Regions from separate parts of the Acidaminococcus sp. AM05-11 genome, predicted to be linked through region 1. Evidence: a T-box and tRNA genes for the amino acid it is inferred to sense, from the RefSeq annotation. Region 1 holds a T-box; the other holds one or more tRNA genes.
What was found. The T-box of region 1 lies ahead of ileS (isoleucine--tRNA ligase). A T-box ahead of a tRNA ligase gene usually reads a tRNA of that ligase, here a tRNA-Ile.
Positions count from the first base shown of each region.

Region 1 (14,739 bases):
CGCACAGCTCATCCACCACGGAATCGTCCCCGGCACGGATATCGTTGACTACGCAGCTTTTGATGTGGTTGGCTAGTAGTTTTTTGTTGAACGCATTCAAGCCGCAGGTAATGGCGCTGACCTGGGTCAGGATATCCACGCAATACCGGTCTTCTTCCACCATGCGCTTTACCCCCCGCACCTGGCCTTCAATCCGGTTCAGGCGGGCAATCAGGTCCTTGTACTCTTTGCCGTCCTTATCGCGCACTTTATATTTCTCTTCATGTTCCATAGTACGATACCTCCGTTACGTATATTGTACGTAGCTGGCGGCGGTTTGTCAATATCCCACCTTTCCAGTCATAAAAAGAAAGGTGCAGCCTAAGCCGCACCTTCCTACTGCAAGCTATTCTTGTTTTAGTCCACTGCTTCGCAGCACTTGGAGCACAGGGTGGGGTGTTCCGGGTTCTGGCCAACGGTGGTGCTGTAGCACCAGCAGCGTTCGCATTTTTCCCCGTCCGCCGGCAGGACAGCAACCTTCAGGTCACTGCGGCCGGTTTCTTCCCCGTCGGCACCCAGACCTTCGTGGAGTTCTGCCTGGGAAACAATCAGGAGAGCCGGCAAATGGCTTTCCAGGGCCTTCAGCTCGGCCAGGGCATCCCCTTCGGCATACAGAACCACTTTGGCATCCAGGGAATGGCCGATGGTCTTGGCTCTCCGGGCATTTTCCAGGACCTTGGTGATTTCGCCCCGGATGGCCAGGAAGGCATTCCATTTTTCTTCCAGTTCCTTGTTGATGTATTCGGCATGATGTTCCGGCCAGGGCAGCATCTGTACGCTCAAAGGCGCGTCAGCCGGTTTATTCATATACTGGTAGACTTCTTCCATGGTAAAGCTCAGTACCGGCATCAGCATCACCATCAGTTCCTTCAGGATCTGATACATGGCCGTTTGGGCAGAACGCCGTTTTTGGCTGTTTTGCTTGCTGGTGTACAGCCGGTCCTTGATGATATCCAGGTAGAAGGCACTCATGTCCACCGTGCAGAAGTCATGGATGGCATGGAACAGTACGTGGAAATCGTATTCTTCGTAGGCCTGCTCCACTTCGTTCTTCAGTTCTTCAAAGCGCATGAGAGCCCATTGGTCCAGCTCTTCCATTTGGTCAAAGGCAACCTTGTCTTTTTCATAGTCAAAGTCGTAGGTGTTGCCCAGGATGTAGCGAATGGTGTTCCGGACTTTCCGGTACACTTCAGCCAGCTGTTTCAGGATTACGGGCGAAATCCGCACGTCCTGCTTGTAGTCGGTGGAAGCCACCCACAGGCGGACAATATCTGCCCCGTATTGAGAAATGACTTCCTGGGGAACCACCACATTGCCCAGGGATTTGCTCATCTTCCGGCCTTCCCCATCCAGCACGTAGCCGTGGGTCAGAACGGAACGGTAAGGCGCCTTGCCGGTAACAGCTACGGAGGTTAGCAGGGAGGACTGGAACCAGCCTCTGTGCTGGTCACTGCCTTCCAGGTACATATCCGCCGGCCATTGCAGTTCCGGCCGTTTGGTCAGTACGCCCATATGGGAGGAACCGGAGTCGAACCACACGTCCATGATGTCCTTTTCCTTGCGGAAATGAGTGCCGCCGCATTTGCTGCACTTGGTACCCTGGGGCAGCAGTTCTTCTGCCGTATGGTTCCACCAGGCGTCGCTGCCTTCGGTTTCGAAAATATTGGCTACGGCTTCGATGGTATCCGGGTTAATCAGGGTTTCCCCGCAGTCTTCGCAGTAGAAGATGGGAATGGGCACGCCCCAGACTCTCTGCCGGGAAATACACCAGTCATGGCGGTCAGCCACCATGTTGTGGATCCGGGATTCGCCCCAGCTGGGAATCCATTTTACATCGTTGGCAATGGCGTCCAGTGCTTCCTGGCGGAACCCGTCTACGGAAGCAAACCATTGTTCGGAAGCCCGGTAGATGATGGGGTTCTTGCAGCGCCAGCAGTGGGCGTATTGGTGATGGATGGTCTTTTTGCCCAGCAGTACGTTCAGTTCAGCCAGGTGTTTGATGACCAGTCCGTTGCTGTCGAAGACAAACTTGCCCTTGAGCATTTCACCGGCCTCGTCGGTGAAGCAGCCCTTTTCGTCCACAGGACACAGGATGGGCAGGTTGTATTTCAGACCGGTCAAATAGTCCACGTCGCCGTGGCCAGGAGCGGTATGTACACAGCCAGAACCGGTTTCCAGGTCAACATAGTCGGCCAGGACTACCAGGGATTTCCGGTGGTTATATTCCGGGAAAGGATGGACGCATTCAGCCAGTTCAAATTTCCGGCCCTGGGTAGTGCCCAGAACAGGACCAAAGGTGACGCCGCATTCTTCGGCTACCTTGTCCACCAGTTCTGCTGCCATGATCAATACTTCGCCGTTATATTCCACCCAGGCGTATTCCACCTCCGGGTTTACAGCGACAGCCACGTTGGCAGGAATGGTCCAGGGGGTGGTGGTCCAAACAACCATGTAGGCCGGTTTACCCTTGGCTTCTTCCGGAGTCAGCCCGTTATCCTTGACCAGAGGCATCTTGACGAAAATGGTCGGGGTTTTCTGGTCAGCATATTCGATTTCGGCTTCTGCCAGGGCAGTTTCGCAGTGGGGGCACCAGTAAACGGTTTTCTTGCCCTTATAGATATAGCCCTTGTTGGCCATGGTACCAAATACCCGCACCTGTTCCGCTTCAAAATGGGGATCCAGGGTAACGTAGGGATGGGCCCAGTCCCCCAGTACGCCTAGGCGCTTAAAGTCGCTGCGCTGGGTGTCAATCCATTCCAGGGCGTATTCCCGGCACATTTTCCGCAGTTCTACAGGACTCAGCTTGTGGCGGTCCACCCCGGTGGCCTTGATGCAGGCGTGCTCAATGGGCATGCCGTGGGTATCCCAGCCCGGTACGTAAGGGGTATCGTAACCTCTGGCGTATTTGTATTTGACAATGATGTCTTTCAGAATTTTGTTCAGGGCATGACCCATATGAATCTTGCCGTTGGCATAGGGAGGGCCATCATGCAGGACAAACTTCTTATGGCCGGCATGGAGTTTTTGCTTTTCCCCGTACACATCATTTTTATACCAGAAATCCAGGAAATCCGGTTCCCGCTTGGGAAGTCCTGCCCGCATAGGGAAATCGGTTTTCGGCAGGTTTAGCGTGTTGCTGTACTGATCTTTTTCGCTGCTCACTTGTTACACCTCCAAAAAAATACGTCCCGTCCCCTAAGGGACGAGACGTTACAGACCCGTGGTACCACCCTCATGACAGCAAAACTGCTGCCACTCGTATGCCGTAACGGGCATAAACCGGGTCTTTTACTGCTGTTTCAAAGACCGGCTCCAGAGTGATGTTCCTGCCTGCGCTCTCCTGTCCGGGCTCCCACTGTCCCCGAATCGCTGCACCGATTGCTGGCCGTACTGTCTCTGTCATCGCCTTGTGTATTAAATTTACGCTTTATTATACACTTCTTAGGATTTTCCGTCAATAAACCTTTCGCCCTTTGCTAGGCCTTTTGGCCCTGGGAACCCAAAAACAGGAGAATTCCTCCAGCAATGGCCACGTTCAGGCTTTCCGCCTGGCCTGCCATAGGAATCATGATTTTGGTATCCGCCTGGGCAAGAAGCGCCGGGTCCACCCCTTCCGCTTCGCTGCCCATAACCAGGGCAGTTTTTTGGGGCCAAGCGGTTTCCGTTACGTTCTTTGCCCCTTCCAGTGCTGTCGCCCACAGGGTAAACTGCTCCTTCCGGCACCAGTTTAACAGCTCTTCCTGGGTCACCCCGGTAAACACCGGCAGGTGGAACAGGGAGCCCATGGTGGAGCGCACCACCTTGGGGTTGTACAGGTCCGCCGTCTCTGCCAAAAGAATCACCCCGGCAGCCCCCAGGGCATCGGCGGTCCGAATCAGGGTCCCGGTGTTGCCCGGGTCCCGGATTTTATCAAGCACCAATACCAGACCCTTGGCCGGGTGAAAATCCTTTAACGGGGTTTCTTTTAGGGCCACCAAAGCCGCCACCCCCTGGGGATCTTCCGTAGCCGTGATTTTTTCCATCACCGCTTCGGTTACCTGGTAATAGGGCGTGTCTCCAGCATCCGCTTCCTGGGTCCATTCTTCCGGCAGTTTGGTAAAGAAGTAGGCCTGGATCTGCCAGGAAGAACGCCGGGCTTCGTCCACCGCCCGCTTGCCCTCCAGCAGGAACAGCTGCTCCCGCTGCCGGTATTTTTTCACTTTCAGGGAAGCTGCCCGCTTCACCAAATCATTTTTTAGGGATGTAATTTCACTGATCATATACCGTCCTCCAGGGCTTCTACGCTTTGCCGGGACCCGATGACCACCATCATATCCCCGGCCAGCAGGGCCTTGGTAGGATCCAGGCTGATTTCCGTGGTGCCGTCTTCATGCTTCACCGCCACCACGTTGACTTTGTATTTCCGCCGCACATCCAAATCTGCCAGGCTCTTGCCCACCATTTTCTCGGAGATGGCAATTTCCATCAGGCACATATTGTCCGACAGCTCGATAAAGTCCATGATATTGGTATAAGCCAGGTTATGGCCTACCCGCCGGCCCATATCCCGTTCCGGATAGATGACCCGGGTGGCTCCCAGCTTCTCCAGCATTTTTCCGTGCAGGGTGGAGGAAGCCTTGGCCACAATGGTCTTTACCCCGGTTTCCTTCATGAGCATGGTGCACAGAAGGCTGGGTTCCAGGTCCCCAATGGCCACAATGGCTACGTCAAAGTTCCGGATACCCAGGCTTTTGACGGTTTTTTCGTCAATGACGTCGCACAGCACCACATGGGTCAGCTTATCCGCCATATCCTGGACGGCATCCTCGTCCTTGTCCACCCCCAGCACATCGTGCCCCAGGTGAACCAGGGTTTCTCCTACGCTGCTGCCGAACCGGCCCAGGCCCCAGATTACAAACTGCCGTTTTTCTTTCATGATTTCTATGTACTCCTAACCAATGATGATTTTTTCTTCCGGGTACCGGATATGGCCGCTGTCTTTCCGGGCCGTCAGCGCCAGGGCAAAGGTCATAACCCCTACCCGGCCAGTGTACATGGTCAGCGTCAGGATAATCTTGCTGGCCGTGCACAAATGCTGGCTGAGTCCCGTGGAAAGGCCCACGGTTGCGTAGGCGGAAACCACTTCAAAAAGTGCATACAAAAAGCTGGTATCTTCCAGATAGGTGATGCACAGCACCGCTGCCGTCACCCAGATCAGCGACATGCTGGTAATGGCAAAGGCCTGGAACATGGTCTCGTCCCCAATGCGCCGGCCGTAGACCACACACTCGTCCTTGCCGTGGAGCACCTGCCAGATATTCAGCAGCAGCAGGGCAAAGGTAGTGGTCTTGATCCCGCCGCCGGTGGAAGCCGGGGACGCGCCGATAAACATCAGGAGAATGGTCAGCACCATGGTGGGACTGCGCATACTGTTGATGTCCACCGTGTTAAAGCCCGCCGTACGGGGACTTACTGACTGGAACAGGCTGGCCCAGAACTGGCCTGCCGGGGAAAGGCTTCCAATAGTGCCCATATTCCCATGCTCCAAAAAGGCAAACCCCACGGTACCGGCCACAATAAGAGCTGCCGTGGCCACCAGCACCATTTTGCTGTGAAGCCGCAGCCGGGCAAACCGGAATTTCTTTTCCAGACAGTCGCTCATCACCGCAAAGCCCAAGCCGCCCAAAACAATCAAAATACAGATTACCAGATTGATGGTGGGGTCCGTTACGTAGCGCACCAGGCTCTGGTACTGGCCAAACAAATCAAAGCCTGCATTGCAGAAGGCCGAGATGGCGTGCCAATAGCCGTAGTAGATGCCTCGAAGGCCAAATTCCGGATAGAACCGGAAGGCTAAAATAGTACCGAAAAAGCCCTCAATGGCCAGGGTATATTTGGCCACCCGGATACACATCCGCACCAGCCCTTCCATATCGTTCTGGTTCAGGGAAGCCTGGATGTTCAGCCGGTCCTGAAGGCTGATTCTCCGGCCCATGGCCACAGAAAACAGCGTAGCAAACAGCATCAGGCCCAGGCCCCCCAATTGGATCAGGGCAATGAGCACCAGCTGGCCGAACAGGGAAAAATAAGTCCCCGTATCCACTACCACAAGGCCGGTAACGCAGGAAGCGGAAGCCGCTGTAAACAGCGCATCCACAAAAGGCAGCCAAGTGCCCTGGGCACTGGACAGGGGCAGCATAAGCAGCAGTGCCCCTGTAAGAATCAGCCCGGCAAAGGTGAGCGCAATAATCTGTGACGGGGAAAAATGATGTACCCTGCTCAAGAATTTCTTACCTCCGAATCATGGCGCTGCTGATTTCGCTAAGGGAAGCAGCCCCGCACATTTCCATGGTGTCCGCCAGCTCAGCACCCAGTTTGGCAGCCAGCAGCTTGACCCCTTCCTTGCCGCCGCCATAAACGGCAGTCACAAAGGGTCTGGCAATAACCACGGCATCAGCGCCCATGGCCAAAGCCTTGAATACATCTACGCCGGTGCGGATGCCGCCGTCCACCAGGATCTTCAGGCCGGAACCTTTGACAGCTTCCACAATTTCCGGCAGCACTTCTGCCGTTGCAGGACTTTGGTCCAGTACCCGGCCCCCATGGTTGGATACGATGATGGCAGCTGCCCCGGCTTCTTTGGCCTTCAGGGCACCCTTAACGCTCATGATGCCCTTGACAATAAAGGGACGGCCAGCCAGGCCGATGATTTCTGCCATTTCGGCCACGGATTTGCTCCCGGCAGGGGGCACAAAGTTTTTCAGGAAAGGCAGTCCGGCCGCATCCACGTCCATAGCCACCGCAAAGGCACCAGCATCTTTTACCAGCGCCATTTTTTCAGCAATCATCTGGGTATTCCAGGGTTTTACCGTGGGCACGCCCAAGCCCCCGCAGGCTTTGATGGCCTGGGTGGCACCCTGCATGACCTGGGGATCCATGCCGTCGCCGGTAAAGGCAGCAATGCCCGCTTCGGCGCAGCCAGGAACCAGCTCCGCATTGTAGGTTACGTCATTGTACTTATCGCTGTAGTGCATGGCCACAGCACCCACCGGGCCAGCAAAAATCGGGTATTTAAAAGTACGGCCAAACAGTTCGATGGAGGTATCCACCGGCCGCTTTTCACACAGGGTGTCCATCACAACCCGGACTTCCTGCCATTTGTTGTAGTTGCGGATGGCCGTATCCCCTACACCTTTGGCGCCAGGGCCAGGAATGGTATTGCGGCAGGCAACGCCATTGCACACCGGGCAGCCTTTGCACTTGCCTAAAACCTTTTTCGCTTCTTCCATTACCTCTTTATAATCCATAGGTAACACTCCCCCCTGTTGTTCAGGAATTTACATTTTTCCCCTATTATACCACAAGGGACCCAGGAGAAGAACTTGCGTAAACGAGAAAAATGCCTTATACTAGTTGTGTAATCTTTATGGGTGTTCGGTCAACTCGAGAGGCGCGGCCCCAACAAAACTGCATAATCCCTTTCTACGGATGGCACGGGGGTAGAAAGGCTGTAGAGGACCTGGCATTGAAAAATGTTGGGTCCTCTTTTTTCAGGGATTTTCCCCTCCCGTGCCGGGAAGACAAAATTTTGCTGAGGTGATGATGTATGTCTAGCACAAGTACCGTATTCCAGGAATTATTTGCCGGCGTCATGGGTATGTCGGACCCCACGGTCTGGATTATGTTTGCCGTCGGTTTCCTGCTGATCTACCTGGGAGTCAAGAAGGGCTACGAGCCCGTTCTCCTGTTCCCTATGGGACTAGGCTGTATCCTGGCCAACATTCCCGGCCATTTTGCCGTAATGCCCACGGGCGGCGGGGAGCCGGGCTTTCTCACCGTCCTGTACCAGGCCGGCATTGCCAACGAACTGTTCCCGGTGCTGATTTTTATCGGCATTGGCGCCATGTGCGACTTTGCCCCCCTGCTCCGTGCCCCCTACATGATGCTGTTTGCAGCCGCCGCCCATTTGGGGATTTTTGCCGCCACCATCTGCGCAGCCCTGGTGGGTTTCCCCTTTAACGAAGCAGCTTCCATCGGCATCATAGGTGCAGCCGACGGCCCCACCACCATCTTCGTGGCCCAGAAATTTGCCACGGAAATGCTGGCACCTCTTACGGTAACTGCCTTCTGTTACATGTCCCTGGTGCCCATTATCCAGCCGCCCATTGTGAAACTGCTGACCAGCAAGGAAGAACGGCGGATCAAGATGCACTATAAGGAAGAAAAGCCCGTTTCCCAAACGGCCCTGTTCCTGTTTCCCCTGATGGTCACCCTGGTAGCCGGTATCCTGGCGCCCATTTCCGTTCCCCTGATTGGAGCCCTGATGTTCGGCAATCTGCTGAAGGTATCCGGAGTTTGTGACTCCCTGGCCAAAACGGCCCAAAACGAGCTCACCAACCTGGTAACCCTGCTGCTGGGCATTACCGTAGGCGCCACCATGACCGCGGAAAATATCCTGACCATCCAGGTCCTGAAGATTCTCTGCCTGGGTGCCGTAGCCTTCGTATTTGATACGGTGGGCGGTCTGCTGTTTGCCAAATTGGCCAACCTGTTTCTGACCAAAAAAATCAACCCCATGATTGGGGCCTGTGGCATTTCCGCCTTCCCCATTTCCGGCCGGGTAATTGCCAAAATGGCCCTGAAGGAAGACCCCAGCAACTTCATTATCCAGCAGGCCATCGGCGTCAACGTAGCGGGCCAGGTGGCTTCTGTGGTAGCAGGCGGCCTTGTTATGGCGCTGATTCCGGTTCTCATGTAAAGGAGGCTTTATGATGACAAATAGTGTACAAGCTGCTTTGGAACTTCTGGTAATCGCCTATCCCCTGGTCTTTGTGGTTATGGCCCTGTTTGCCGCCATTACCTACGGCCTGGTAAAATTGTTCCCGGTGAGCCCCGATGCGGTGCCTGCCGGCAGCAAAAGAAAACGCTAATCCATTATCCCCTTGTTTCTCCTGCGCTCCTTCTTTTATAATAGAAGGAGCGCTTTTTTATTACCCTGTTTCACCGAAGAAAGGAGATTGCCATGCCTTACGTTGCTTTGAAAGTATATCCCAAAGATCCGGAAACCGAAAAGAAACTGGCGGATAAAATCTACCAGGATATTCTGGACATCTGGGGCTGCCCTCCCCAGGCCATCCATATTTCCCTGGAGGAAGTAGCTCCGGAGGACTGGAACGAAAAAGTCCGGGAACCCGAAATTGACACCAAGCTGGATAAGATGCTGGTGCTGGACGGCGTGAAGAAATACTAAGCCGCCCGAAAATCACATTGCCAAAAAGGAGAAGACCCCATGATTCCTGAAATTGAAACCCGCCGCAGCATCCGAAAATACCAGGCTAAACCCGTACCCCGGGAGCTGCTGTTAGACGTACTCAAGGCAGCCCAGCTGGCTCCTTCTGGGAAAAATCGCCAGCCCTGGCACTTTGTGGTGTTGGAGGACTCTGCCAAGGAACAGGCCTGCTCCCTATTGGAACAGGGAATCCGCCGGGAACGCCAGAACCACGACTTTCTGCCTGGTTCCGCCTTTGGTCTGCCAGATGCCCGGATGACCCTGATGACCATGCGCCAGGCTCCGGTGGTCATCCTGGTGTACAACACCAATGCCCCGGCTGAGCTGACGGATCTAATTGGCGCTGACGCCCGCTTTAAGGAGCAGTGCGACCTGCTGTCCATTGGCGCCGCCCTGGAAAACCTGATTCTGGAAGCCACCCGGCTGGGCCTGGGCTCCCTGTGGATAGGCAACACCTGCTTTGCCTATCCGGAGCTTACCGCCCTAGGCCGGCCGGATGCCATGCTGGTAGGCGCCGTTGCCCTGGGCTATCCGGACCAGGCTCCCAAAGCCCGGCCCCGGAAAAAGCTGGAAGAGCTGGTTACCTTCCGGTCCACTCTCTAGTTTTACCCCGTAAAAAAGCCGGGAACCTGTAAATACAGGTTCTCGGCGCTTTCTTTTATTTAACGGTCAGCTTCGCTGCTTTTTGCCGCAGGCACTTCCGCGTCAAAGGCTTCCTTGTTGAAGGTGCCCAGCAGCCGGTCCACTACAATGGCGTTGGTCATGGAGCCGCTGACATTCAGCATGGTCCGGCCCATATCCACAATGGGATCAACGGCCAGCACCGGGGAGATCATTCCAAAGTAGGCCCCCAGCCCCGTTCCGGACAGGGATACGGAAGCGGACATGGTAGCGGTACCAGGAATCCCGGCAATCCCCAGGGAGCCCAGGGCCACTACGATGACGCTCATCACATACATGGTCATATCCAGTTGGATGCCTGCCACGTTGGAAATGTACACAATGCACAGGGCCGGGAAAATACCGGCGCAGCCCTGCATGCCGGCAGTGGTGCCAAAGCTGGCCACCGTGTTGGCCGTTGCATCGTTAACCCCCAATTTTTCCGTCAGGGCATTGATGGTAGCCGGCAGCGCCCCCACACTGGAGCGGGAAGTAAAGACCAGCAGCAGTACGGATTTGGCTTTCTTGAAATAGGTCACAGGGTTCAGGCCAAAAGCCATCAGCAGCAGGGACTGTACCACCAGCATAATGGCCACGCCCACGTAAATCAGGACAATAAAAAGGCCCATATCCCGAATGGCTGCAAACCCGCGCTGGGCCAGCGTAGATGCCAGGAGGGCCAGCACGCCGTAGGGCATCAGACCGATAATGAAGTCCGCAGCCCAGGAAATAATCAGGTGCAGTTCATCAAACAACTTGGTCACCAATTCCAGTTGGTTTGTGCCCGTAGTCTTGATCAGCCGGGCAATCCCGCCGATAACTACGGCAAATACCACCACAGCAATTACGTTGGTGGTAGCCATGGCATTCACCGGGTTGTTGGGAATCAGGGCCCGGAGGGTATCCACCACCGGCTTTACCTCACGCATTTTGGAAGCCCCTTCGGCGGCGCTCATGCCCTGGCCCAGATGGGTGACAGAACCCAGGGTCAGGCCCACAATGGCTGCAATGGAAACCATGGTGAGCGCTACCCCCAAGGTAGAAGTTACCAGTTTCTTCAAATTGGCGCCCTGGGACATATGAAGAATCACATGAATAATGGAAATAAACACCAGGGGAATAACCAACATACGAATCAGGTCAATAAAGCCGCCGCCCACCAAAGAGAACCACTTGGTGCTTTCTTTTACGTAGGCCACCTTCATAGGATCGGTGGGGAATCCGGCAATCACCTGGACCACCAGTCCCAGCACTGCCCCCAAAAGGGTACCGGCAATGACCAGGGTGCCAAAGTCCGTATTTTTCCGCTGCAAATAGTACACCACGCCCAAAAGGGCCACAAACAGGACCAGAATGCCCACGGTAGTCGGGCTGCTGATCATCAAAAACTGCTCAAAAAATGGAATGTTCATGATACGTCTCCTTTTGCTCCTCTAAGCTTTCGTAATTTACTTTCCAGCCGTTTCACCGGCTGCCGTGCTGCCATGTTTTGTCCGTGGTCATCTCCCTTGCTGCACCCGTTTGGGCCGAGGCTCAGCGGGCTAAGGGTCCTTCCTGCGTTCCCCAGCAGGCCCTTCGCTCTCGCAGCTTGTTATTTTACAAATTTCTTTATTGCTTTCTGTTATTCTAACAGCTTTTGCAGCAAAGCACCACCCTGCTTTGGAGGCAGCCTTTGCCGCTGAGTTAATTATAGGAATGGCACAGCACCCGGTGAAGGAATTTCTGGGTCCGTTCTTCTTTGGGATGCTCAAAAATATCCTGGGAACTGCCTTCTTCTACAATCACGCCCCCATCCATGAAGATAACATGGGTGGCTACGTCCTTGGCAAACTTCATTTCGTGGGTTACCACAATCATGGTGGTTCCCTCGTCTGCCAGGTCCTTCATGACCTTGAGAACTTCCCCGACCAGCTCCGGATCCAGGGCCGAGGTAGGTTCATCAAAAAGGATAACGTCGGGTTTCACCGCAATGGCCCGGGCAATGCCCACCCGCTGCTGCTGACCCCCGGACAGCTGGGAAGGATAGTAGTCCAGCCGGTCGCCCATCCCCACCTTTTGAAGGGCCTGGACGGCGATTTCTTCCGCTTCCTTTTTGTCCATGCCCCGGCCGGTGGTGAGCCCCAGGGTCACATTTTCCAGTACCGTCTTGTTGGCAAACAAGTTGTAGCCCTGAAACACAAAGGCTGTCTTTTTCCGCACAGCGGCAATTTCCTTTTGGGAAGCCCGGTTCAGGTCCAGATGCATACCGGCAAAATCCATTTCTCCCGCATCCGCCCGTTCCAGGAAGTTCAGGCAGCGCAGAAAGGTCGTCTTGCCGGAGCCGCTGGGCCCCAAAATCACCACCACATCTCCCTTATTGATATCCATATGAACGTTTTTCAGCACGTCCAAATCGCCAAAGCTTTTGCGTACATCTCGAATCGATAACAGCATCTTGATTCCACCCCTCTTAAGCGGCCCGGAAAGAACCCATCCGGTTTTCCGCCAATTTATAGGCCAGCTGCACTACAGTGCAGACAATCAGGTAAACAACAAAAACATCCAGGTACGCTTCAATATAATTGTACCCATAGGAAGCGGCAATCTTGCCCACCGCCAGCACATCTTTTACGGTCATGAGAAAGGCCAGGGACGTGCCCTTGATCAGATTCACGGTAATGTTGCACACCGCCGGCAAGGCCACCACCGCAGCCTGGGGAATGATAATTTTCCGGTAGGTTTGGAAAGGGCTAAGGCCAATGCTCACTCCGGCTTCCAGCTGTCCCCGGGGAATGCTCAGCAGCGCCGACCGGAACACTTCGCTGAGCAGTGCCGTGGTGTTTAAGGCAAAAATAATCACGGCGTACCAGAAGGGGTCAATGCTTTCAAATACATTAAAGTCCAGGCCCAAACTTTTCACCACTACGTTCAAAAAACTGGGCAAAAGGCTGTAGAACAACAATATCTGCAGTACAATAGGCGTTCCCCGGACAAAGGAAACGTAGGCTTTGGTCAGGCTGCTGCCCAGCACATTCCCCCGAATCCGCAAAAGCGCCATGTAGAAGGCAAAGGGAATGGCGATTAGTAGGGACAGGGCGGTGAGCCCCAGGGTCGTGCCGATACCGCTCCAGATTTTGAGAAAAGTGTCTGCCATAAAGGCTGTATCCAGTTCCATGGTGCTCCTCCTTTAATGCAGTGCCTGCCGCTGCAATTTTTTGATCAGACCCAGGGACGGTCCGTTCAGCACCGGTACCCGTACCTTGGCCGTTTGTCTTGTTCTCACCTGGCCTTTGCTCAAATGAGCCTCCAGAACGTTAAAGCCTTGGCCCACCAGCGTGGTCAGGCCCCAGTACACCAGCATGGCCGCCAGATAGATTTCCACCCCGTAGGCCCCGAAGTTCTGGGCAATAATCAGATTGGCTTTCCCCAGCATATCAATCAGACCGATGGTATAGGCCAGCGCCCCTTCCTTCATCAGATTGATCAGGGAATTGCCAAAGTTGGGCAGGGCTACCACCGCCGCCTGGGGCAGCATTACCTGGCGAAAAGCCTGGAAGGGCGTCAGCCCAATGCTGACAGCAGCTTCATACTGCCCTTTGGGGACGGCCTGATAGGCTGCCCGGAACACTTCCGAAATGTAGGCCCCAAACAGCAGGGTAAAGGTAATGATGGCGTAGACCGCCCGGTTCACCTCGTGCAGGTTCAGGTCCGTAAAAGCTTCTGCCAACTTGGGCAGCCCATAGAAAACAATGAACAAGAGAACAATGGAAGGGGTGCAGCGCATGATATAGGTGTACCCATGGGCCAGCCCTTTAAGCAGCCGGTGGTTACCCAGCTTGGCCTTGGCCAGCACCATTCCAAAAACAGATCCGAAGAACACACTGGCAAAAGCCACCAGCAGAGTTACGGATAAATAGGACAGCAGCTCCGGCAGGGTGGACAGGATCACCGAAGGGTCAAAAATTCTCGTTTGCACTGCGCATTCCTCCTTTATGAATTGACTTCCCTCTAGTGGAAGTTCTCACTTTCCAAGTTAGGCATGGGCTTTGCCCTGCAAAGCCCATGCGGGATTAAGCTTGCTTATTTGCCCAGGTACTGGGACAGGCTTTCGCCAAAATACTGTTTTTCCAGCTTATCAATAGTGCCGTCGTCTTTCAGTTCCTTCACGGCCTTGTCATACTCATCTGCCAGTTTCTGTTCTTTCTTGTTGAACAGCGGATAGGTGGGAATGCCTTTGTAGCGCAGGTAGGTCAGGGAATCTGCAAACTTATGGTACGGGGCATCCGCCTTTTCGATGTTGTTCTTGTAGCTCAGCTCTACTTCCAGGTAAGCATCATACCGGCCTTCCAGCACCCAGCTGTAGGCATCTGCAATCTGGAATGCTTCGGAGGGTTTTAACTGAATCTGCTTGTCAGGATGTTCCTTGTTGTACTGCTCGATAACGGAGTACCGGGCATCCTGGGGAGCGATGGGGACCAGCTTGCCACTGAACTTGGCAAAGGAATCCATGTCCTTGATTTCGTTGGCGTTTTCTTTCCGGATAACCAGACCAATGACGCTGGCGCCAATGTTGTTTTTCGGGAAGACGTATTTCTTTTCCCGGGCTGCGGTTTTCCAGATGCCCTTGGTACCTACCTGGTACTTGCCGGATTCGACCCCGATCAGCAGATCATCATCGGAGGTACCGGTAAATTTCCATTCGTACTGGGGCAGCTTCTTGGCCACTTCCTTCATCACGGCCACTTCAAAGCCATCGGGCTCGCCCTTGTCGTTGACAAAGTCATAGGGTACAT
Region 1 covers NZ_QRMX01000022.1:11,799-26,537, forward strand. The annotation lists gene DW089_RS09015 (metal-sensing transcriptional repressor) at 1-271, opposite strand, end outside; gene ileS (isoleucine--tRNA ligase) at 397-3,141, opposite strand; T-box leader at 3,235-3,451, opposite strand; gene DW089_RS09025 (RNA methyltransferase) at 3,516-4,298, opposite strand; gene DW089_RS09030 (TrkA family potassium uptake protein) at 4,295-4,954, opposite strand; gene DW089_RS09035 (TrkH family potassium uptake protein) at 4,970-6,301, opposite strand; gene DW089_RS09040 (alpha-hydroxy-acid oxidizing protein) at 6,309-7,325, opposite strand; gene DW089_RS09045 (sodium ion-translocating decarboxylase subunit beta) at 7,625-8,776, shown strand; gene DW089_RS11505 (hypothetical protein) at 8,790-8,948, shown strand; gene DW089_RS09050 (tautomerase family protein) at 9,041-9,268, shown strand; gene DW089_RS09055 (nitroreductase family protein) at 9,308-9,910, shown strand; gene DW089_RS09060 (cation:dicarboxylate symporter family transporter) at 9,970-11,379, opposite strand; gene DW089_RS09065 (amino acid ABC transporter ATP-binding protein) at 11,651-12,400, opposite strand; gene DW089_RS09070 (amino acid ABC transporter permease) at 12,417-13,121, opposite strand; gene DW089_RS09075 (amino acid ABC transporter permease) at 13,134-13,922, opposite strand; gene DW089_RS09080 (transporter substrate-binding domain-containing protein) at 14,027-14,739, opposite strand, start outside.

Region 2 (14,739 bases), on a different contig from region 1:
AGTACACCGCCGCCTTCCGGCTGGAAATTGCTGCCGTACGGAAGGTCCGGGAAGAATATGGCCTGAAGAACCTGAACGTAATGATTCCTTTCTGCCGCACCGTGGACGAAGCCCGAAAAGTGGTGGAAATCATGGCCGAAGAAGGGCTGCACAGAGGGCCGGACTTTAAGGTTTGGCTGATGGCAGAAATCCCTGCCAACATTATCCTGGCTGACCAATTCAACCGGTTTGTGGACGGCTACTCCATCGGTTCCAACGACCTGACCATGCTGACCTTGGGCTGCGACCGTGACAATGATACCATTGCCCATCTGTTTGACGAACGGAACCTGGCAGTAAAACGGGCTGTCCGTCACCTGATTGAAGTGGCCCACAAGGACGGCAAGACCGTTTCCATCTGCGGCCAGGCTCCCAGCGTATATCCGGAATTTGCCGAATTCCTGGTACAATGCGGCATTGACAGTATGTCCGTGAACCCGGATACGGTGAAGTTCACCAAGAAAATGGTGGCCCAGGTGGAACAGCGCTTGATTCTGGACCAGTTGACGGGACGGGGCCGGAACCGCCACGAGGAAGAACTGGCCTGGTAACAACGACTATACAGCGGACGGAAGCTGAGACCTTTCCGTCAAAGCGGAACAGGGGCAAAAGCATTTGCGGCGGCCCCTGCTTTGCTTTATAATAGAAAGCCAGACGGCAGGGCCGGAAAAAGGAGATGAGCCCCCATGCCTCTTAGTGAGCGGCAAAAGAAGATAGCAGAAATCGTACGACAAACTGGACCGGTGGCAGGGGAAACCATTGCCCGGGAACTGGGCCTGAGCAGGGCTGCCCTGCGGTCCGATCTGGCCATTTTGACCATGAGCGGCATTTTGGATGCCCGGCCCCGGGTGGGGTATTTCTATACGGGAAAGAACACCCTGGGTATGCTTCAGGAGGAACTGTCCTCCATTACCGTGGAGGATATCAAGTCGGTGCCCATTGTTATCGGCAGCGACAAAAGCGCTTACGATGCGGTGCTGACCATGTTTCTGGAAGACGTGGGCACGGTGTTTGTGGTGGAGCCTCCGGACGGGCTGCTTTACGGGGTGGTTTCCCGGAAGGATTTGCTGAAGGCAGCCCTGAATGCAGGCTCCGACCTAAGCCATATGCCCATTGCCATGGTCATGACCCCGCTGAGCAAAATGATTTGTGCCGATCCGGAAGAACCGGCGGCCCAGGCGGCCCGGCGGCTTATGGACCACGAAATCGACTGTTTGCCGGTAGTTCGGAAAGTGGAAGAGGACCCCAAGCGGCTGCAGTTGATTGGCCGGGTCAGCAAAACAAATTTTACCCGTCTGCTGGTAGAACTGGCAGAGGGGAAGGGAGGCAACTATCATAGCTAAGGCACCGATTATCTACGCAATTTCTGACTCCATTGGAGAAACGTCAGAATCGGTGGTGCGCGCCACCACCAGCCAATTTGTGCAGGAAAAGTTTGACATCATCCGGGTTCCTTACGTCAAGAGCACGGAACAGATTGAGAAAATCCTGGCGGAAGCCAAGGAACAGAATGCCATTGTATGCTATACCATGGTTTCTCCGGAAATGCGGGAAGCCATTGCCCAAAAAGCTATGGAGCTGGATGTGGAAGTGGTGGATATCCTGGGGCCGGTGCTGAAGGCCATTGAAAAGACCTCCGGCCTCCTGCCCAAGAACCAGCCGGGGCTGATTCACGCTTTGGACCACGAGTATTTCAAACGGGTGGCCGCTGTGGAATTTGCCATCAAGTACGATGATGGGAAAAATCCCTGGGGCTTGGCCAAGGCTGACCTGGTTATTATCGGGGTATCCCGGACGTCCAAGACGCCGCTTTCCATGTACCTGGCCAACAAGCAGCTGAAGGTAGCCAACGTGCCCCTGGTGCCGGAGATTCCGCCGCCGGAGGAACTGTTCAAGGTGCCCTCCAATCGGATTATCGGGCTTCTGATTGATCCCCATAAGCTCAACGAAATCCGCATAGCACGGCTCAAGGCCATGGGGCTAACGGACGGAGCCAATTATGCCGACCTGCGCCGGATCCAGGAAGAACTGGACTACGCCCGGGCCATTATGCAGCGGCTCCACTGCATGGTAATCAATGTGTCCAACCGGGCTATTGAAGAAACGGCCAGCCTGATTTTGGAATATCTGCGGAAGCGGTTTGGCTACGACTATTAAGCCAACGAAAAGTGAAAATGTCAGAAAAAAGGGTTTCCTTGTAAAAAGAAGGAAATCCTTTTTTTTTGTCGAATACATATATTATCGTGGAAAAAAGGATGAACACTGCATGGATGACATGAAAGAGAAATACGCCAATTTCAAAGAGCAGGTACGGCAGGCAGCGGATTTGGTATCCATTGTTTCTGAAACCGTCAATTTGAAGCGCAAGGGCAGCCGCTATTGGGGCTGCTGTCCTTTTCATGGGGAGAAAACACCGTCCTTTACCGTGGACCCGGCCAAGGGGCTGTTTCACTGCTTTGGCTGCGGAGCAGGCGGGGACGTATTTTCTTTTGTGATGAAGCGGGACCATGTGGAGTTTCCCGAGGCATTGAAATTACTGGCCCAGAAGTATGGGATTCCCATTCCGGAGCGGGCCAAGACGGCCCGGGAAATTGCCCGGGAGCAGGAAACCAAGGAAGTGCTGAGCGCCAACACCCTGGCGGCCAAGTTCTTCCATTCCTGTCTGATCAATACCCAATATGGCAAGCAGGGCCTGGCCTATCTGGCCGGCCGGGGCATTGGGGATGCCATAATTGCCTCCTTTGAACTGGGCATGGCACCGCCTGACTTCTCCACCCTCCATGAGGCTTTGGAGCAGCGGGGCGTAAAGGAAGCTGTGCTGCTGAAGGCGGGCCTGGTGGTGGCAAGAAGCCACAGTTCCGGCGTCTACGACAAGTTCCGGGAGAGAATCATGATTCCCATCAAGGACCCCCGGGGTCATGTAGTGGGCTTTACCGGACGGATTCTTAATGCAGAAGCCTCGCCGGCCAAATATATGAATACTGGGGAAACGGCCTGGTTCCATAAGGGAAGGCTGCTGTTTGGCCTGGACCGGGCGGCGTCTCCCATTCGGCAGCGGCAGCAGGCGCTGGTGGTGGAAGGCCATATGGATGCCATCAGCCTGCACGCAGCCGGCATTGACTGGGCGGTGGCCTCCATGGGGACGGCCTTTACCCAGCAGCAGGCCGAACTGTTAAAGCGGCTTACCCCTGAAGTGGTGTTCTGTTTCGACAGTGACCGGGCTGGCCGGGAAGCGGCCCTTCGGGCCATTCCCCTGGCTCTCCAGGCAGGCCTAAAATGCCGGGTGATGCACGTAACCGACGGAAAGGACCCGGATGAATTTATCCGGAAGGAAGGCCGGGACGCCTTTGCAAAGCTCATTGAAAATGCCCAAACCGGCATGGATTATCAGGTGGAAGCCACCCTGGCCCAGTGCGACCTGGAAACCCTGGGGGGTAAGGCAGAAGCGGTGTCCAAGGTGCTGCCCTTTTTCCGGCTGTGCCGCAGCGAGGTGGAGGCGGGAGAACGGATCCGGCTCCTTGCCCGGCGCCTGACCATTGACGAAGGGCTGATCCAAAGCGAGTACCGGAAACTGACCCATCAGGAGGGACAGCGGAAATACAATCCGGAGTGGCTGCTGCAGCAAAAGGTCAAGGTCACCAGCCCTACGGAGCAGGCGGAACGCCATGTGCTCCGGGCTCTGCTGAGCGGGGTGCTGCCCCAGCCCGGGCAGGAAGGGATTGTGCATACCGAGGCCTTTACCACCCCGGGCCGTCAGGAAATCTTTCTTTTGTGGCTGAAAAGCTGCCAGGAGGGAACCTACCGGGATCCCCGGGACCTGTTTGCCGGTTTGTCGGAAGACGGCAGTGCCGAACTGACCCGGATTCTCAGCCTGAACCTGCCGGAAGCCAGTCTGCCCTCCATTTTGCGGGATTGCCTGAACCGGCTGCAGATTGCGGCCTTGGAAAAGGAATATGAAAAACATAGCCAACTAGCGGAAAAGTATGAAAAAGAGCGCAATGAAAAATTTTTGCAGGAATTGGCAGAATGCCGGCGAATAAAATTGGAAGTAGAGAACTTGACAAAATTGGCCCAACACCAATAATATAGTTTTTCTGAATAGCAGGAAAGGAGGGAACGCCCCGATGACCGAGAAAAAGAAAGTCGAAATGGACCCGCAGGTGTTGGCTGCAAAGGCAGCAGAAAACAAAACAGCGGACGACAATACCCCGGAAACGGGTAAAGCCAAGGCCGTTCCGAAAAAGAAAAGGGCGGCAAAAACCACGGGAAAGGCGGAATCAAGTACGAAAGTGAAAAGCAAGAGCGGTAAGAAAGAAAAAGCAAAGACCGTGGCCGAATACATAGCTGAGTTTGAAGCACTGGCCCACAAGAACGCAGGCGTTCTCACCTATAAAGAGATTCAAGACCGGCTGCAGAATGTGGACAGCGTATCCGTGGACGAAATGGATGCCATCTACTCCAAATTGGCCGAGAAGAACATTGAAGTGGTGGATGATGGCTCCGAAGAAGAAGAACCGCCCACCATTGACGAAGATGAACTGAAAGTGGACGAAGCCGAACTGAGCAACCTGTCGGTGCCGGAAGGCGTCATTGTAGATGACCCGGTTCGGATGTACCTAAAAGAAATCGGCCGGGTGCCTCTGCTGGCTGGTGACGATGAAGTCAAACTGGCCAAGAGAGCCGATAAGGGCAATCAGGCCAAAGCTATTTTGAAAGGCGACAAGCCCGACGGAGAATTCCCGCCGGTGAACAAACGTCTGGCCCCTGCCAAACTGCTTGCAGAAGCCAATGAGCTGATTACCAAGGAAGGTGCCTGGTGTGACAACCGGGCTATCAACCTGGTGTACAAGAAAATCCAGATGATTACCGGTGATTCCCATGTGCTGGAGATGGACCAATACCAAGCCCTGACCAGTGCTTTCACCATGGACGAGAAAAAGCGTCTGCACCGGCTGCTGCTGGAAAACAAGTACAAGATTGCCCATGTAACCCGGAATGCTCCGGATCCTTCTGCAGATGAAGCCGAGGAAAGCTGCCTGGGCACCATCCAAGAAATCCTTACGGTGGTGGAAGATAAGCTGTCCAAGGCCAAGGAAGAAGATACGGAACTCCAGGCCCAGTTGGATAAGACCAAAAAGCGTTTTACCCAAATGCTGCACCGGATGGAATACTGCGGCGAAAACGCCAAAAACTGCCTGTCTGAAGCCAACCTGCGGCTGGTAGTCAGCATTGCCAAACGGTATGTAGGCCGTGGTATGCTGTTTTTGGACCTGATTCAGGAAGGCAACCTGGGGTTAATCAAGGCCGTAGAAAAATTCGACTATAACAAGGGCTTTAAATTCAGTACGTACGCAACCTGGTGGATTCGCCAGGCCATTACCCGGGCCATTGCCGACCAGGCGCGGACCATCCGGATTCCTGTCCACATGGTAGAAACCATCAACAAGCTGGTACGGGTATCCCGCCAGCTGCTGCAGGAACTGGGCCGGGAACCGACCCCAGAAGAAATTGCCAAGGAAATGGATGTGCCTGTGGAACGGGTGCGGGAAATCCAAAAGATTGCCCAGGAACCGGTTTCCCTGGAAACTCCTATTGGCGAAGAAGAAGATTCCCATTTGGGTGACTTTATCGAAGACCAGGAAGCTCCCTCCCCGGCGGATGCGGCGTCCTATACCCTGCTGCAGGAACAGCTGCAAAAGGTGCTGCAGGAGCATTTGAGCCCCAGAGAGCGCCGGGTACTGGAACTGCGCTTTGGCCTTTTGGACGGCCGGACCCGGACCCTGGAAGAGGTAGGACAGTACTTTGGGGTTACCCGTGAGCGCATCCGGCAGATTGAAGCCAAGGCCCTGCGTAAGCTGAGAAGTCCCAAACGGAGCAAGCCTCTGAAGGAATTCCTGGAATAGGCTTTATTGACAGCCTCCAGGTCCTGTTATATAATCTTCACGATTGGGCCTATAGCTCAGCGGTAGAGCCCCCGGCTCATAACCGGTTGGTCCAAGGTTCGAATCCTTGTGGGCCCACCAACCTAATCCTTTACGAACCCTCTTGCCAGGGATCGGCTTTGCGCCGGTACCGGGCAGGGGGTTCGTTTTGTATTTCCGGCAGTTTATCAGTCGTTGTGCCAAGGTTCCAGCGTGACGGAAGGCGGGAAATCGTGTACAATACAACAGGGAACTGGAAAGCCAGCTGCCCAAAGGAGGTTACTGTGTTTAGTGTATTTTTTCACCTGCTGCAGCAGGATGTGAAACTGTTTTTGTTCTTTCCAATTTTGTGCGCGGTGTTCCGTGCCCTGTTTATCCGGGCGTACCAACCCTACAAAAGTCTGGCCGGAAAGGGACCGGTGCTTTGGCACTGCTTCCGCTACGGTTTTTGGTGGGGAATGGATTTTAACGCCTATGTTTTTCTAATTCCCCTGGTGCTGCTGTCCCTGCCCGGCGCCTTTTTCCCGGCCTACGCGGCCTGGGGGGACAGCCTGCGGCTATTAGGGGGCCTAATCTACAGTCTGGTGCTGTACCTGGCCTTTACAGGAAAGATGCTGTTCTATAAGCATTTCCACGACATCTACAACCAGACGCTGAAGCTGGGCGCCAAAGCGGAAAAACATAACCTGGTGGATATTTTTTTCCATCAGGACCATGGCTTGCAGCTTCTCCTGCTGCTTTTGCCCTATCTGGCTCTGTGCGGCCTGTGCATTACCGGGCTGCTGCACCTGCCCAGCCTGCCCTATCCGGAAATCCCAAATCCAGTACTCCGGTACGGCTTTAATACCCTGGTGTTCCTGGGCTGCATTGCCGCCTTTTACTGGTTCCGCTACGGGGGCACTTTTTGGCACGATGACAAGCCCGAGTGGGATACCATTCCCAGTGTGGTAAAAAAAGACATCTTTTTTGCCAAGGCTATGGTGGACGACCTGGTGGCACTGGAGCAGGTCCTGAAGCACAAGCTGAACCCCGCCTACGAGCATACGGACGAGGAAGACCTGTCTTCCCTGGAACCCTTTGTGACCACCCAAAAGCCCCTAAGGGAGCTGCCGGAACCGGCTTATGGCTTTCCCCGGACGGCCCAGGGACCCCGGATTACCAAGCCCACCCATATATTCCTGTTTGTAGGGGAAACCTATTTGCAGCAGCTGTTTGATCCCCAGTTTGCCTGCCTGAATCTGGTCAGCGGCGGCCGGCAGCTGATGGATAATCCCCATACGGCGGCCCTGACCAGCGCCCTGTCCGCCGGCATTATTTCCCGGCCTTCTATCGTGAGCCTGATGAGCGGCATTTTTGATGCAGGCCTGGAACTGAACGAAAAGGAAAGCTTCTGGCAAAATGACCTGCCCACGGCCCTGCCCCGACAGCTAAAAAAGCTGGGCTACCATTCCACCTATTGGTATGGGGGCAACGTGACCTACGGCAATTTCAACCGGTTTGCCCCGGCCTGCGGCTTTGACCAGGTGATGACGGCTACGGACTTCTGCGGTCCGGAGGCTCCCAAAACCTGGGTGGGGGTGTACGACAATGTATTCCTGGAAAAGGCGGCGGAATTAATCCTCCAGCAGGAAGAAACCAGCGGCCCTTACCAGTTCCATTTCCTCTATACCACCAGCTATCACGGGCCCTTTAAGATTCCGCTGGCCAAATACGGCTATGATCCGGAACAGGTGATGCCGGACGCCCCGGAAGATATTCGGAAAAACAAGGAAATCCAAAAGAACCTGGGTACCTTCTGGTTCTCCGACCAGGCAGTGGGCAAGTTCATCCGCACCATGCAGGAAGCGTACCCGGACTGCCTGTTTATCCTGACCGGGGACCATTCCATCGATATGAGCCCGGTGCTCAGCAAAACCTCCCTGATGGGCCGGGACTGCAATCTCCGGGAGCGGCACAGTCCGGTGCTGCTGTTTAACCATCGGGAGCTCAACGCCCACAGTTTGGCAGATAATACCATCGGGGGACATATGAACATTGCTCCCACCATTTTTGAACTGATTGCCCCCAAGGGCTTTACCTATTATTCGCTCTGCCCGTCCCTTCTGGAACCGGTGGACCACGTGGTATCTCCCTACCACTGGCTGCGCAGGGACGCTTTTGGCAGTTATTCCCACCATTTTTATCAGCCTCTGGGGCCGGGCCTTGATCCCAGCGCCCTGGAAGAAGGGGAGCCGCCCTATACCAAGGAGCGGGCAGCCTATATGAACTTGACCGGTTATCTGGTACGGCATCCGGAAGTGTTCCGGAGCTAAAGAAGGAGATTTTGTCATGGGAACATTGACCGCAGTGATACTCACCTGCAACGAAGCAAAAAATATCCGGGGCGTCATCCGCTCGGCCAAACTGGTGGCGGACCAGGTACTGATTGTGGACTCCGGCAGCAGCGATGAAACCGTGGCGCTGGCGGAAAAACTGGGGGCCCAGGTAATTTATCGGGCCTGGGACCAGGACTTTGCGGCCCAGCGGAATTTTGCCCTGACAGGGGTAAGCTGCGACTGGGTGCTGTATCTGGATGCCGATGAACGGCTTACGGCAGCAGCTGTGGAAAAAATCAAGGCCATTAAGGCAGGGCCGCTGGACCACCAGTATTCCCTGGAGCGAATCAACATTGCCTTTGGCCACGAATTTCATCGGGGCGCCTTTGGCCCCGACCGGGTTACCCGGCTGTTTCCTGCCGGACAGGTCCGGTGGGAACACAAGGTGCATGAGCGGCCGGTGTGTCCCCTGCCGCTGACGGCGCTGACGGAAAGCCTGCGGCATTTTACCTACGATTCCTTCCAGCAGTGGTGGGATAAGGCTGGACACTACACCACCATTTGGGCCCGGGACGCTTTTGAGCAGGGCCGCCGGGCCACCGCTGCCCAGGCCGCCCGCCATGCCCTGGGAGGGATGTTCAAGGTATACCTGCTGGAAGGGGGCATCCTGGAAGGCAGCATGGGCTTTATCGCCACCCTCCAGCACGGCATCTATACGGCCATGAAATACATGAAGCTGGTGGAGCGGGGGAGCCTGAAGAAAAAGGAGAAGTCTTGACAACTGCCCCGGGATTTGTTATAGTTGCCACGTAACGCGCAATGAAGGGGATGGCATCCCAGAGCGCCCGTTTTACAAGAGAGGCTGCGCAGTGCAGCAAGCAGGGTGGAACCGCGGAAGTGTACTCCCGTCCCTGTAATGTAGATAATCCTGTCTATATTACAGAGACGGGAGTTTTTGTATAGGAGGAGAAAACATGAATTTTCAAACCATCATTTTGACGCTCCAGGCCTACTGGGGCAAGCAGAAATGCATTATGGCCCAGCCCTATGATATTGAAAAGGGCGCCGGCACCATGAACCCTTCGACTTTTTTACGGGTACTGGGACCTGAACCTTGGAACGTTTGCTACGTAGAACCGTCCCGCCGCCCGGCTGACGGCCGCTACGGGGACAACCCCAACCGGCTGTTCCAGCACCATCAGTTCCAGGTCATTATGAAACCCTCCCCGTCCAATATCCAGGAACTGTACCTGGAAAGCCTGCGGGAACTGGGCATTCACCCGGAAGAACACGATATCCGCTTTGTAGAAGACAACTGGGAATCTCCTACCCTGGGTGCCTGGGGCATGGGCTGGGAAGTATGGCTGGACGGCATGGAAATCACCCAATTCACCTACTTCCAGCAAGTGGGCAGCCTGGACATCAAACCGGTGGCTGTAGAAATCACGTACGGCCTGGAACGGCTGGCCATGTACATCCAGGGCGTGGAAAACGTCTACGACATCAACTGGGTGGATAATGTAACCTATGGAGATGTGTTCCACACCAACGAAGTGGAACAGTCCCGCTACAGTTTCGAACTGGCCGATATCGACCTGCTGTTTGACCTGTTCGACAAGTACGAAAAGGAAGCCAAACGGATTATCCTTACCGGCAACATCCGTCCGGCCTACGACTACGTGCTGAAATGCTCCCACACCTTCAACCTTCTGGATTCCCGGGGCGCCATCAGCGTCAGTGAACGGACCAACTACATTTCCCGGGTACGGGCCCTGGCCAGACTGTGTGCTGCGGCTTATGTGGAACAACGGGCAAATCTGGGATTCCCCCTGCTGAAAAGAGGTAAAAAATAATGGCGAACTTGTTATATGAAATCGGAACGGAAGAAATGCCGGCCCAATACATGCCCGGCATTCTGAAAGAATACGGCGAATTGGCCGGCAAAAAACTCCAGGAAGCCCGGATTCCCTTTGGCTCCCTGAAAGTCTACGGTACTCCCCGGCGCATGGCCTTCCTGGCCAGCGAAGTGGCAGACCAGCAGCAGGATATGACCACGGAAAGCAAGGGCCCGGCCCTGAAGATTGCTTTTGACGCAGAGGGCAAACCCACCCGGGCCGCCCAGGGCTTTGCCCGGGGCCAGGGCGTGGACGTGGCGGACCTGGTGCAGCGGGACGGCTACGTATATGCCGTGAAACATTTGGCCGGCCAAAAGACCGTGGATCTGCTGCCCGGCATTTTGGACGATATTCTGCATTCTCTGAACTTCCCCAAAACCATGCGTTGGGCTGACTACGACTTTGGCTTTGTCCGTCCCTTCCGCTGGCTGTGCGCCCTTCTGGACGACCAGGTAATCCCGGTGGAAGCCAACGATGTAAAAAGCGGGAACCAGGTGCGGGGCCATCGTTTTCTCAGCAACCATTTGATTACCATTCCTACGGCTTCCGCCTATGAAAAGACCCTGGAAGACAATTTCATTATTGTGGATCCGGACAAGAGACGGGCTATGATCAAAAAGCAGATTGAGGAGCTGGCTGCCAAGGAAGGCGGCAAAGCAGCGATTTCTCCGGACCTGCTGGAAGAAGTGCTCTACCTGGTGGAATACCCCACGGCGCTGTGCGGCCATATTGACGACCGTTATCTGAAGCTGCCCAAGGAAGCCATCATCACCCCCATGCGGGATCATCAGAGATACTTCCCCATGTTTGATGCGGCCGGCAAGCTGATGCCCAAATTCATCACCGTCCGCAACGGCGGCGCTGAACATCTGGATATTGTAACCCACGGCAACGAACGGGTGCTGCGGGCTCGGCTGGACGATGCGGTCTTCTTCTTTGAAGGGGACAGAAAGAAAACTCTGGAACAGCACCGGGCTTCCCTGCATACGGTGGCCTTCCAGCATGGTTTGGGTAATATGTACGACAAGACCGAACGGCTGCGCAAACTGTGCGCTGCCCTGCTTCAAACCACCAATCTGCCCGCTGACGGCGCTGCCCTGGACCGGGCCGCTGCCCTGTGCAAGGCCGACCTGGTTACCGGCATGGTAACCGAGTTTACGGAACTCCAAGGTACCATGGGCCGGGAATATGCCCTGTTAGATGGGGAAGGCCAAGCTGTGGCCCAAGCCATTGGGGAACAATATATGCCCCGGTTTGCCGGCGATGAACTGCCCCAAAGCAACGAAGGCCGCATTCTGGCCATTGCCGATAAATTGGACAACATTATGGCTACCTTCAGCCGGGGCATGGCGCCCACCGGCTCCCAGGATCCCTATGCCCTGCGGCGTCAGGCTCTGGGTATCCTGAACATCCTTTCCGACGGCAATGTACACTTCCCCCTGGGTAAGATTTTGGAAGTTACTCTGAAGAACCTGCCGGTGGAAGTGGAAAATCTGGCCAAACTCATCGACAGCGTAAAAGACTTCTTTGCCCAAAGAGCCAAGAATATGCTGTTAGACAAGGGCCTGCGCTACGATGTGGTAGATGCAGTGCTGGCAGTGCCGGTCGGCGATGATCTGGCCAATGTATTTGTGCAGGCTGACGACCTGACTGCTTACCTGGAAATGCCCCAGGCTGCGGACAGCATCCAGGCTTTTACCCGGGTAGAAAATATCAGCAAGAACCACGAAGTGGAAAATGGGGTGGATGCTGCCCTGTTCCAGGATCCTGCGGAAAAAGCCCTGTGGGAAGTGCTGCAAAAAGTGGAAGTGACTACGGTGCCCCTGGAAGCGGCCTGTGCCTTTAAGAAGGTACTGGAAGCCAACGATGTGCTGGCGGCTCCGGTGAATGCCTTCTTTGATGCAGTAATGGTTATGGACAAGGACGAAGCGGTGAAAAACAACCGTCTGGCCCTGATGCAGGAAGTAAAGCGTCAGGTAAACCAAACGGCGGACCTGAGCCAGCTGATCATGAAATAAAAAACGGCGGAGCCCAGCTCCGCCTATAGGAAAAGGGACTGTGCCGCGGCACAGTCCCTTTTCCTATTCTTCCTTGTACAATACGTCTTCGTATTCTTTTTTGCGTTTGAAAACCCCGGCTGCATAGGAGCATTGGGGAATGATTTTGGCCTGCTGCTGCCGGGCCATTTCTGCCACGCTGTAGACCAGCTGGCCGGCGATGCCCTGGCCGCCGTAATTGGGATCCACGATGGTATGGTCCAGGGTCCAGACCTTTCCTTCCGGTACAAAGGTACAGGTGCCAATCACCTTGTCCCCGTCGTAGGCTGCGGCCCGTTTATGGGTGAGTTCCTGAATGATTTCAATAGCTGCCATAGTATCTTCCTCCTTGTGCTGACAGTAGTTCATAGCTCTAGTATAGTACAGAATGGCAAAAAAAGCGGGCATTTTTTCGCTGTCCGCTTTTTCAAGAGAAAAGTAATTCAATTTGTTACAGTTTTGCCAGGACTTGGGCCAGATCATCCCGCAGATCTTCCCAGTCTTCCAGGCCTACGGAGAAACGCAGCAGGGTATGGGTAATGCCCTTTTCTTCCGCTTCTTCCGGGGTCAGGTCCGCATGGGTCTGGGTAATGGGATAGGTAATCAGGCTTTCTGCGCCTCCCAGGCTTTCTGCAAACTGGATCAGTTTTACGCTTTCCAGAACCGTTTTGGCGGCTTCTGCGGTTTTTACGTAGAAGGAAATCATGCCGCCGAAGCCAGAAGCCTGCTTTTTCTGGATTGCATAGCCCGGATGGTCCGGCAGGCCGGGGTACAGCACCTTGACAATCTGGGGCTGCTCCTGCAGCCACTTGGCCAGGTGCTGGGCATTGTTTTCGTGCTGCTTCATGCGCAGGGGCAGGGTGCGCAGGCTGCGGAGCATCAGCCAGGCGTCAAACACGCTGAGCATGGCGCCGGTGGTCTTGTAGATCAGGCGCAGCCGGGCAGCAATTTCCGGGTCCTTGCTGATAACGAAGCCGGCCAGGATGTCGTTGTGGCCAGCCAGATATTTGGTGCCGCTGTGGAGCACAATATCGGCGCCCAGTTCCAGGGGACGCTGGAAGTAGGGGGTCAGGAACGTATTGTCTACAATCACCAGAAGGTTGTGGGCCGCTGCCAGTTCGTGAAGGGCTTTAAGGTCCGTAATTTCCATGGTGGGATTGGTGGGGGTTTCCAGGTAAATGGCTTTGGTAGCCGGGGTAATGGCTGCTTCCACCGCTTTCAGATCGCTGGTGTGGACGGCGGAGAAGGAAAGGCCCAGGGGTTCGTACACGGAACGGAACATCCGGAAGGAACCGCCGTACAGGTCAAAGCCGGTGATGATGTGGTCCCCGGTTCCAAACAGGCGCATTACGGCGTCAATGGCGGCCATGCCGGTGGAAAAGCACAGGGCATCCACGCCGCCTTCCAGGGTAGTCATTACTTTTTCCAGGCGTTCGTGGGTGGGGTTGGATTCCCGGGTGTAGGCATAGCCCGTGGACTTGCCCAGTCCCGGATGGGCAAAGGTAGAAGTACAGTAGATGGCCGGGGATACGGCTCCCAGTGCATCGTTGGGGCCGTCCCCGTGGATACAGGCAGTGTTAAATTTCATGGCAGTTTCCTCCTTAGAATTCACCTGGGGTGAAGACAATACATAGTTAATTAATATACTTTTAACGATGCCTATACATTACTGTTTTCCTGTAGGTTTGTCAAGGTGGAACGGACCCTTATAGAATGGGGCTGGCAGGGGTAAAGTGGTTTTCTAATCCCGGCGGCTGTGATATAATCTTTGGGTACAAATGATTTTAAAAGATTTCGATAGGCGGTGAAGAAATGAGCGTAACAGTAAGTGATGTAAAGCATATCGCAAATCTGTCCCGGCTGAATGTACCGGCGGACGAAATGGACAAGTTTGTAGAGCAGTTTAACCAAATCTTGAATTATGCTGAAATCTTAAAGAAAGTGGATACCGAAGGAATTGAACCTTCTCCCTACGTACTCCCCATCAGCAATGTGCTGCGGGAAGACGTGCCCCAGCACGGCGTAAGTCATGAAGAGGCAATGGAGAATGCTCCGGAAGAATACGAGGGCGGTTTTAAGGTTCCTCGGGTCATCGAATAAGAGGAGGCAGAACAGTGGCTTTATATAACGAAACAGCACACGAGCTTCATGAGAAGCTGGTGAAAAAAGAAATCAGCTCCGTTGAGCTGACCAAAGCCGTTTATGACCGGATTGACGCAGTGGAAGATCAGGTCAAGGCTTACCTGACTTTGGATAAGGAAAACGCCCTGGCACAGGCTGCCAAGGTGGATGCCAAAATTGCAGCGGGAGAAACCCTTCGGCCTTTGGCTGGGGTGCCCGGCGCCATCAAAGACAATATCAGCACCAAAGGCCTGCGCACCACCTGCGCTTCCAAGATGCTGGAAAACTTTATTCCTGTTTACGATGCCCATGTCATCGAAAAACTGAGACAGGACGAAACCATTTTCCTGGGCAAGACCAACATGGACGAATTTGCCATGGGCTCTACCACGGAAACTTCCCATTTCCAAAT
Region 2 covers NZ_QRMX01000009.1:36,952-51,690, reverse strand. The annotation lists gene ppsA (phosphoenolpyruvate synthase) at 1-590, shown strand, start outside; gene DW089_RS06470 (helix-turn-helix transcriptional regulator) at 726-1,382, shown strand; gene DW089_RS06465 (pyruvate, water dikinase regulatory protein) at 1,375-2,196, shown strand; gene dnaG (DNA primase) at 2,306-4,123, shown strand; partial or broken gene DW089_RS11805 (RNA polymerase sigma factor region1.1 domain-containing protein) at 4,164-4,691, shown strand; partial or broken gene rpoD (RNA polymerase sigma factor RpoD) at 5,187-5,942, shown strand; tRNA gene DW089_RS06450 (tRNA-Ile) at 5,988-6,062, shown strand; gene DW089_RS06445 (LTA synthase family protein) at 6,245-8,272, shown strand; gene DW089_RS06440 (glycosyltransferase family 2 protein) at 8,289-9,053, shown strand; gene glyQ (glycine--tRNA ligase subunit alpha) at 9,250-10,128, shown strand; gene glyS (glycine--tRNA ligase subunit beta) at 10,128-12,188, shown strand; gene DW089_RS06425 (GNAT family N-acetyltransferase) at 12,252-12,542, opposite strand; gene DW089_RS06420 (PLP-dependent aspartate aminotransferase family protein) at 12,658-13,794, opposite strand; gene gatC (Asp-tRNA(Asn)/Glu-tRNA(Gln) amidotransferase subunit GatC) at 14,019-14,306, shown strand; gene gatA (Asp-tRNA(Asn)/Glu-tRNA(Gln) amidotransferase subunit GatA) at 14,321-14,739, shown strand, end outside.
Region 2: it encodes a tRNA-Ile, which carries the amino acid that the T-box ahead of ileS (isoleucine--tRNA ligase) is inferred to sense. The anticodon was not compared.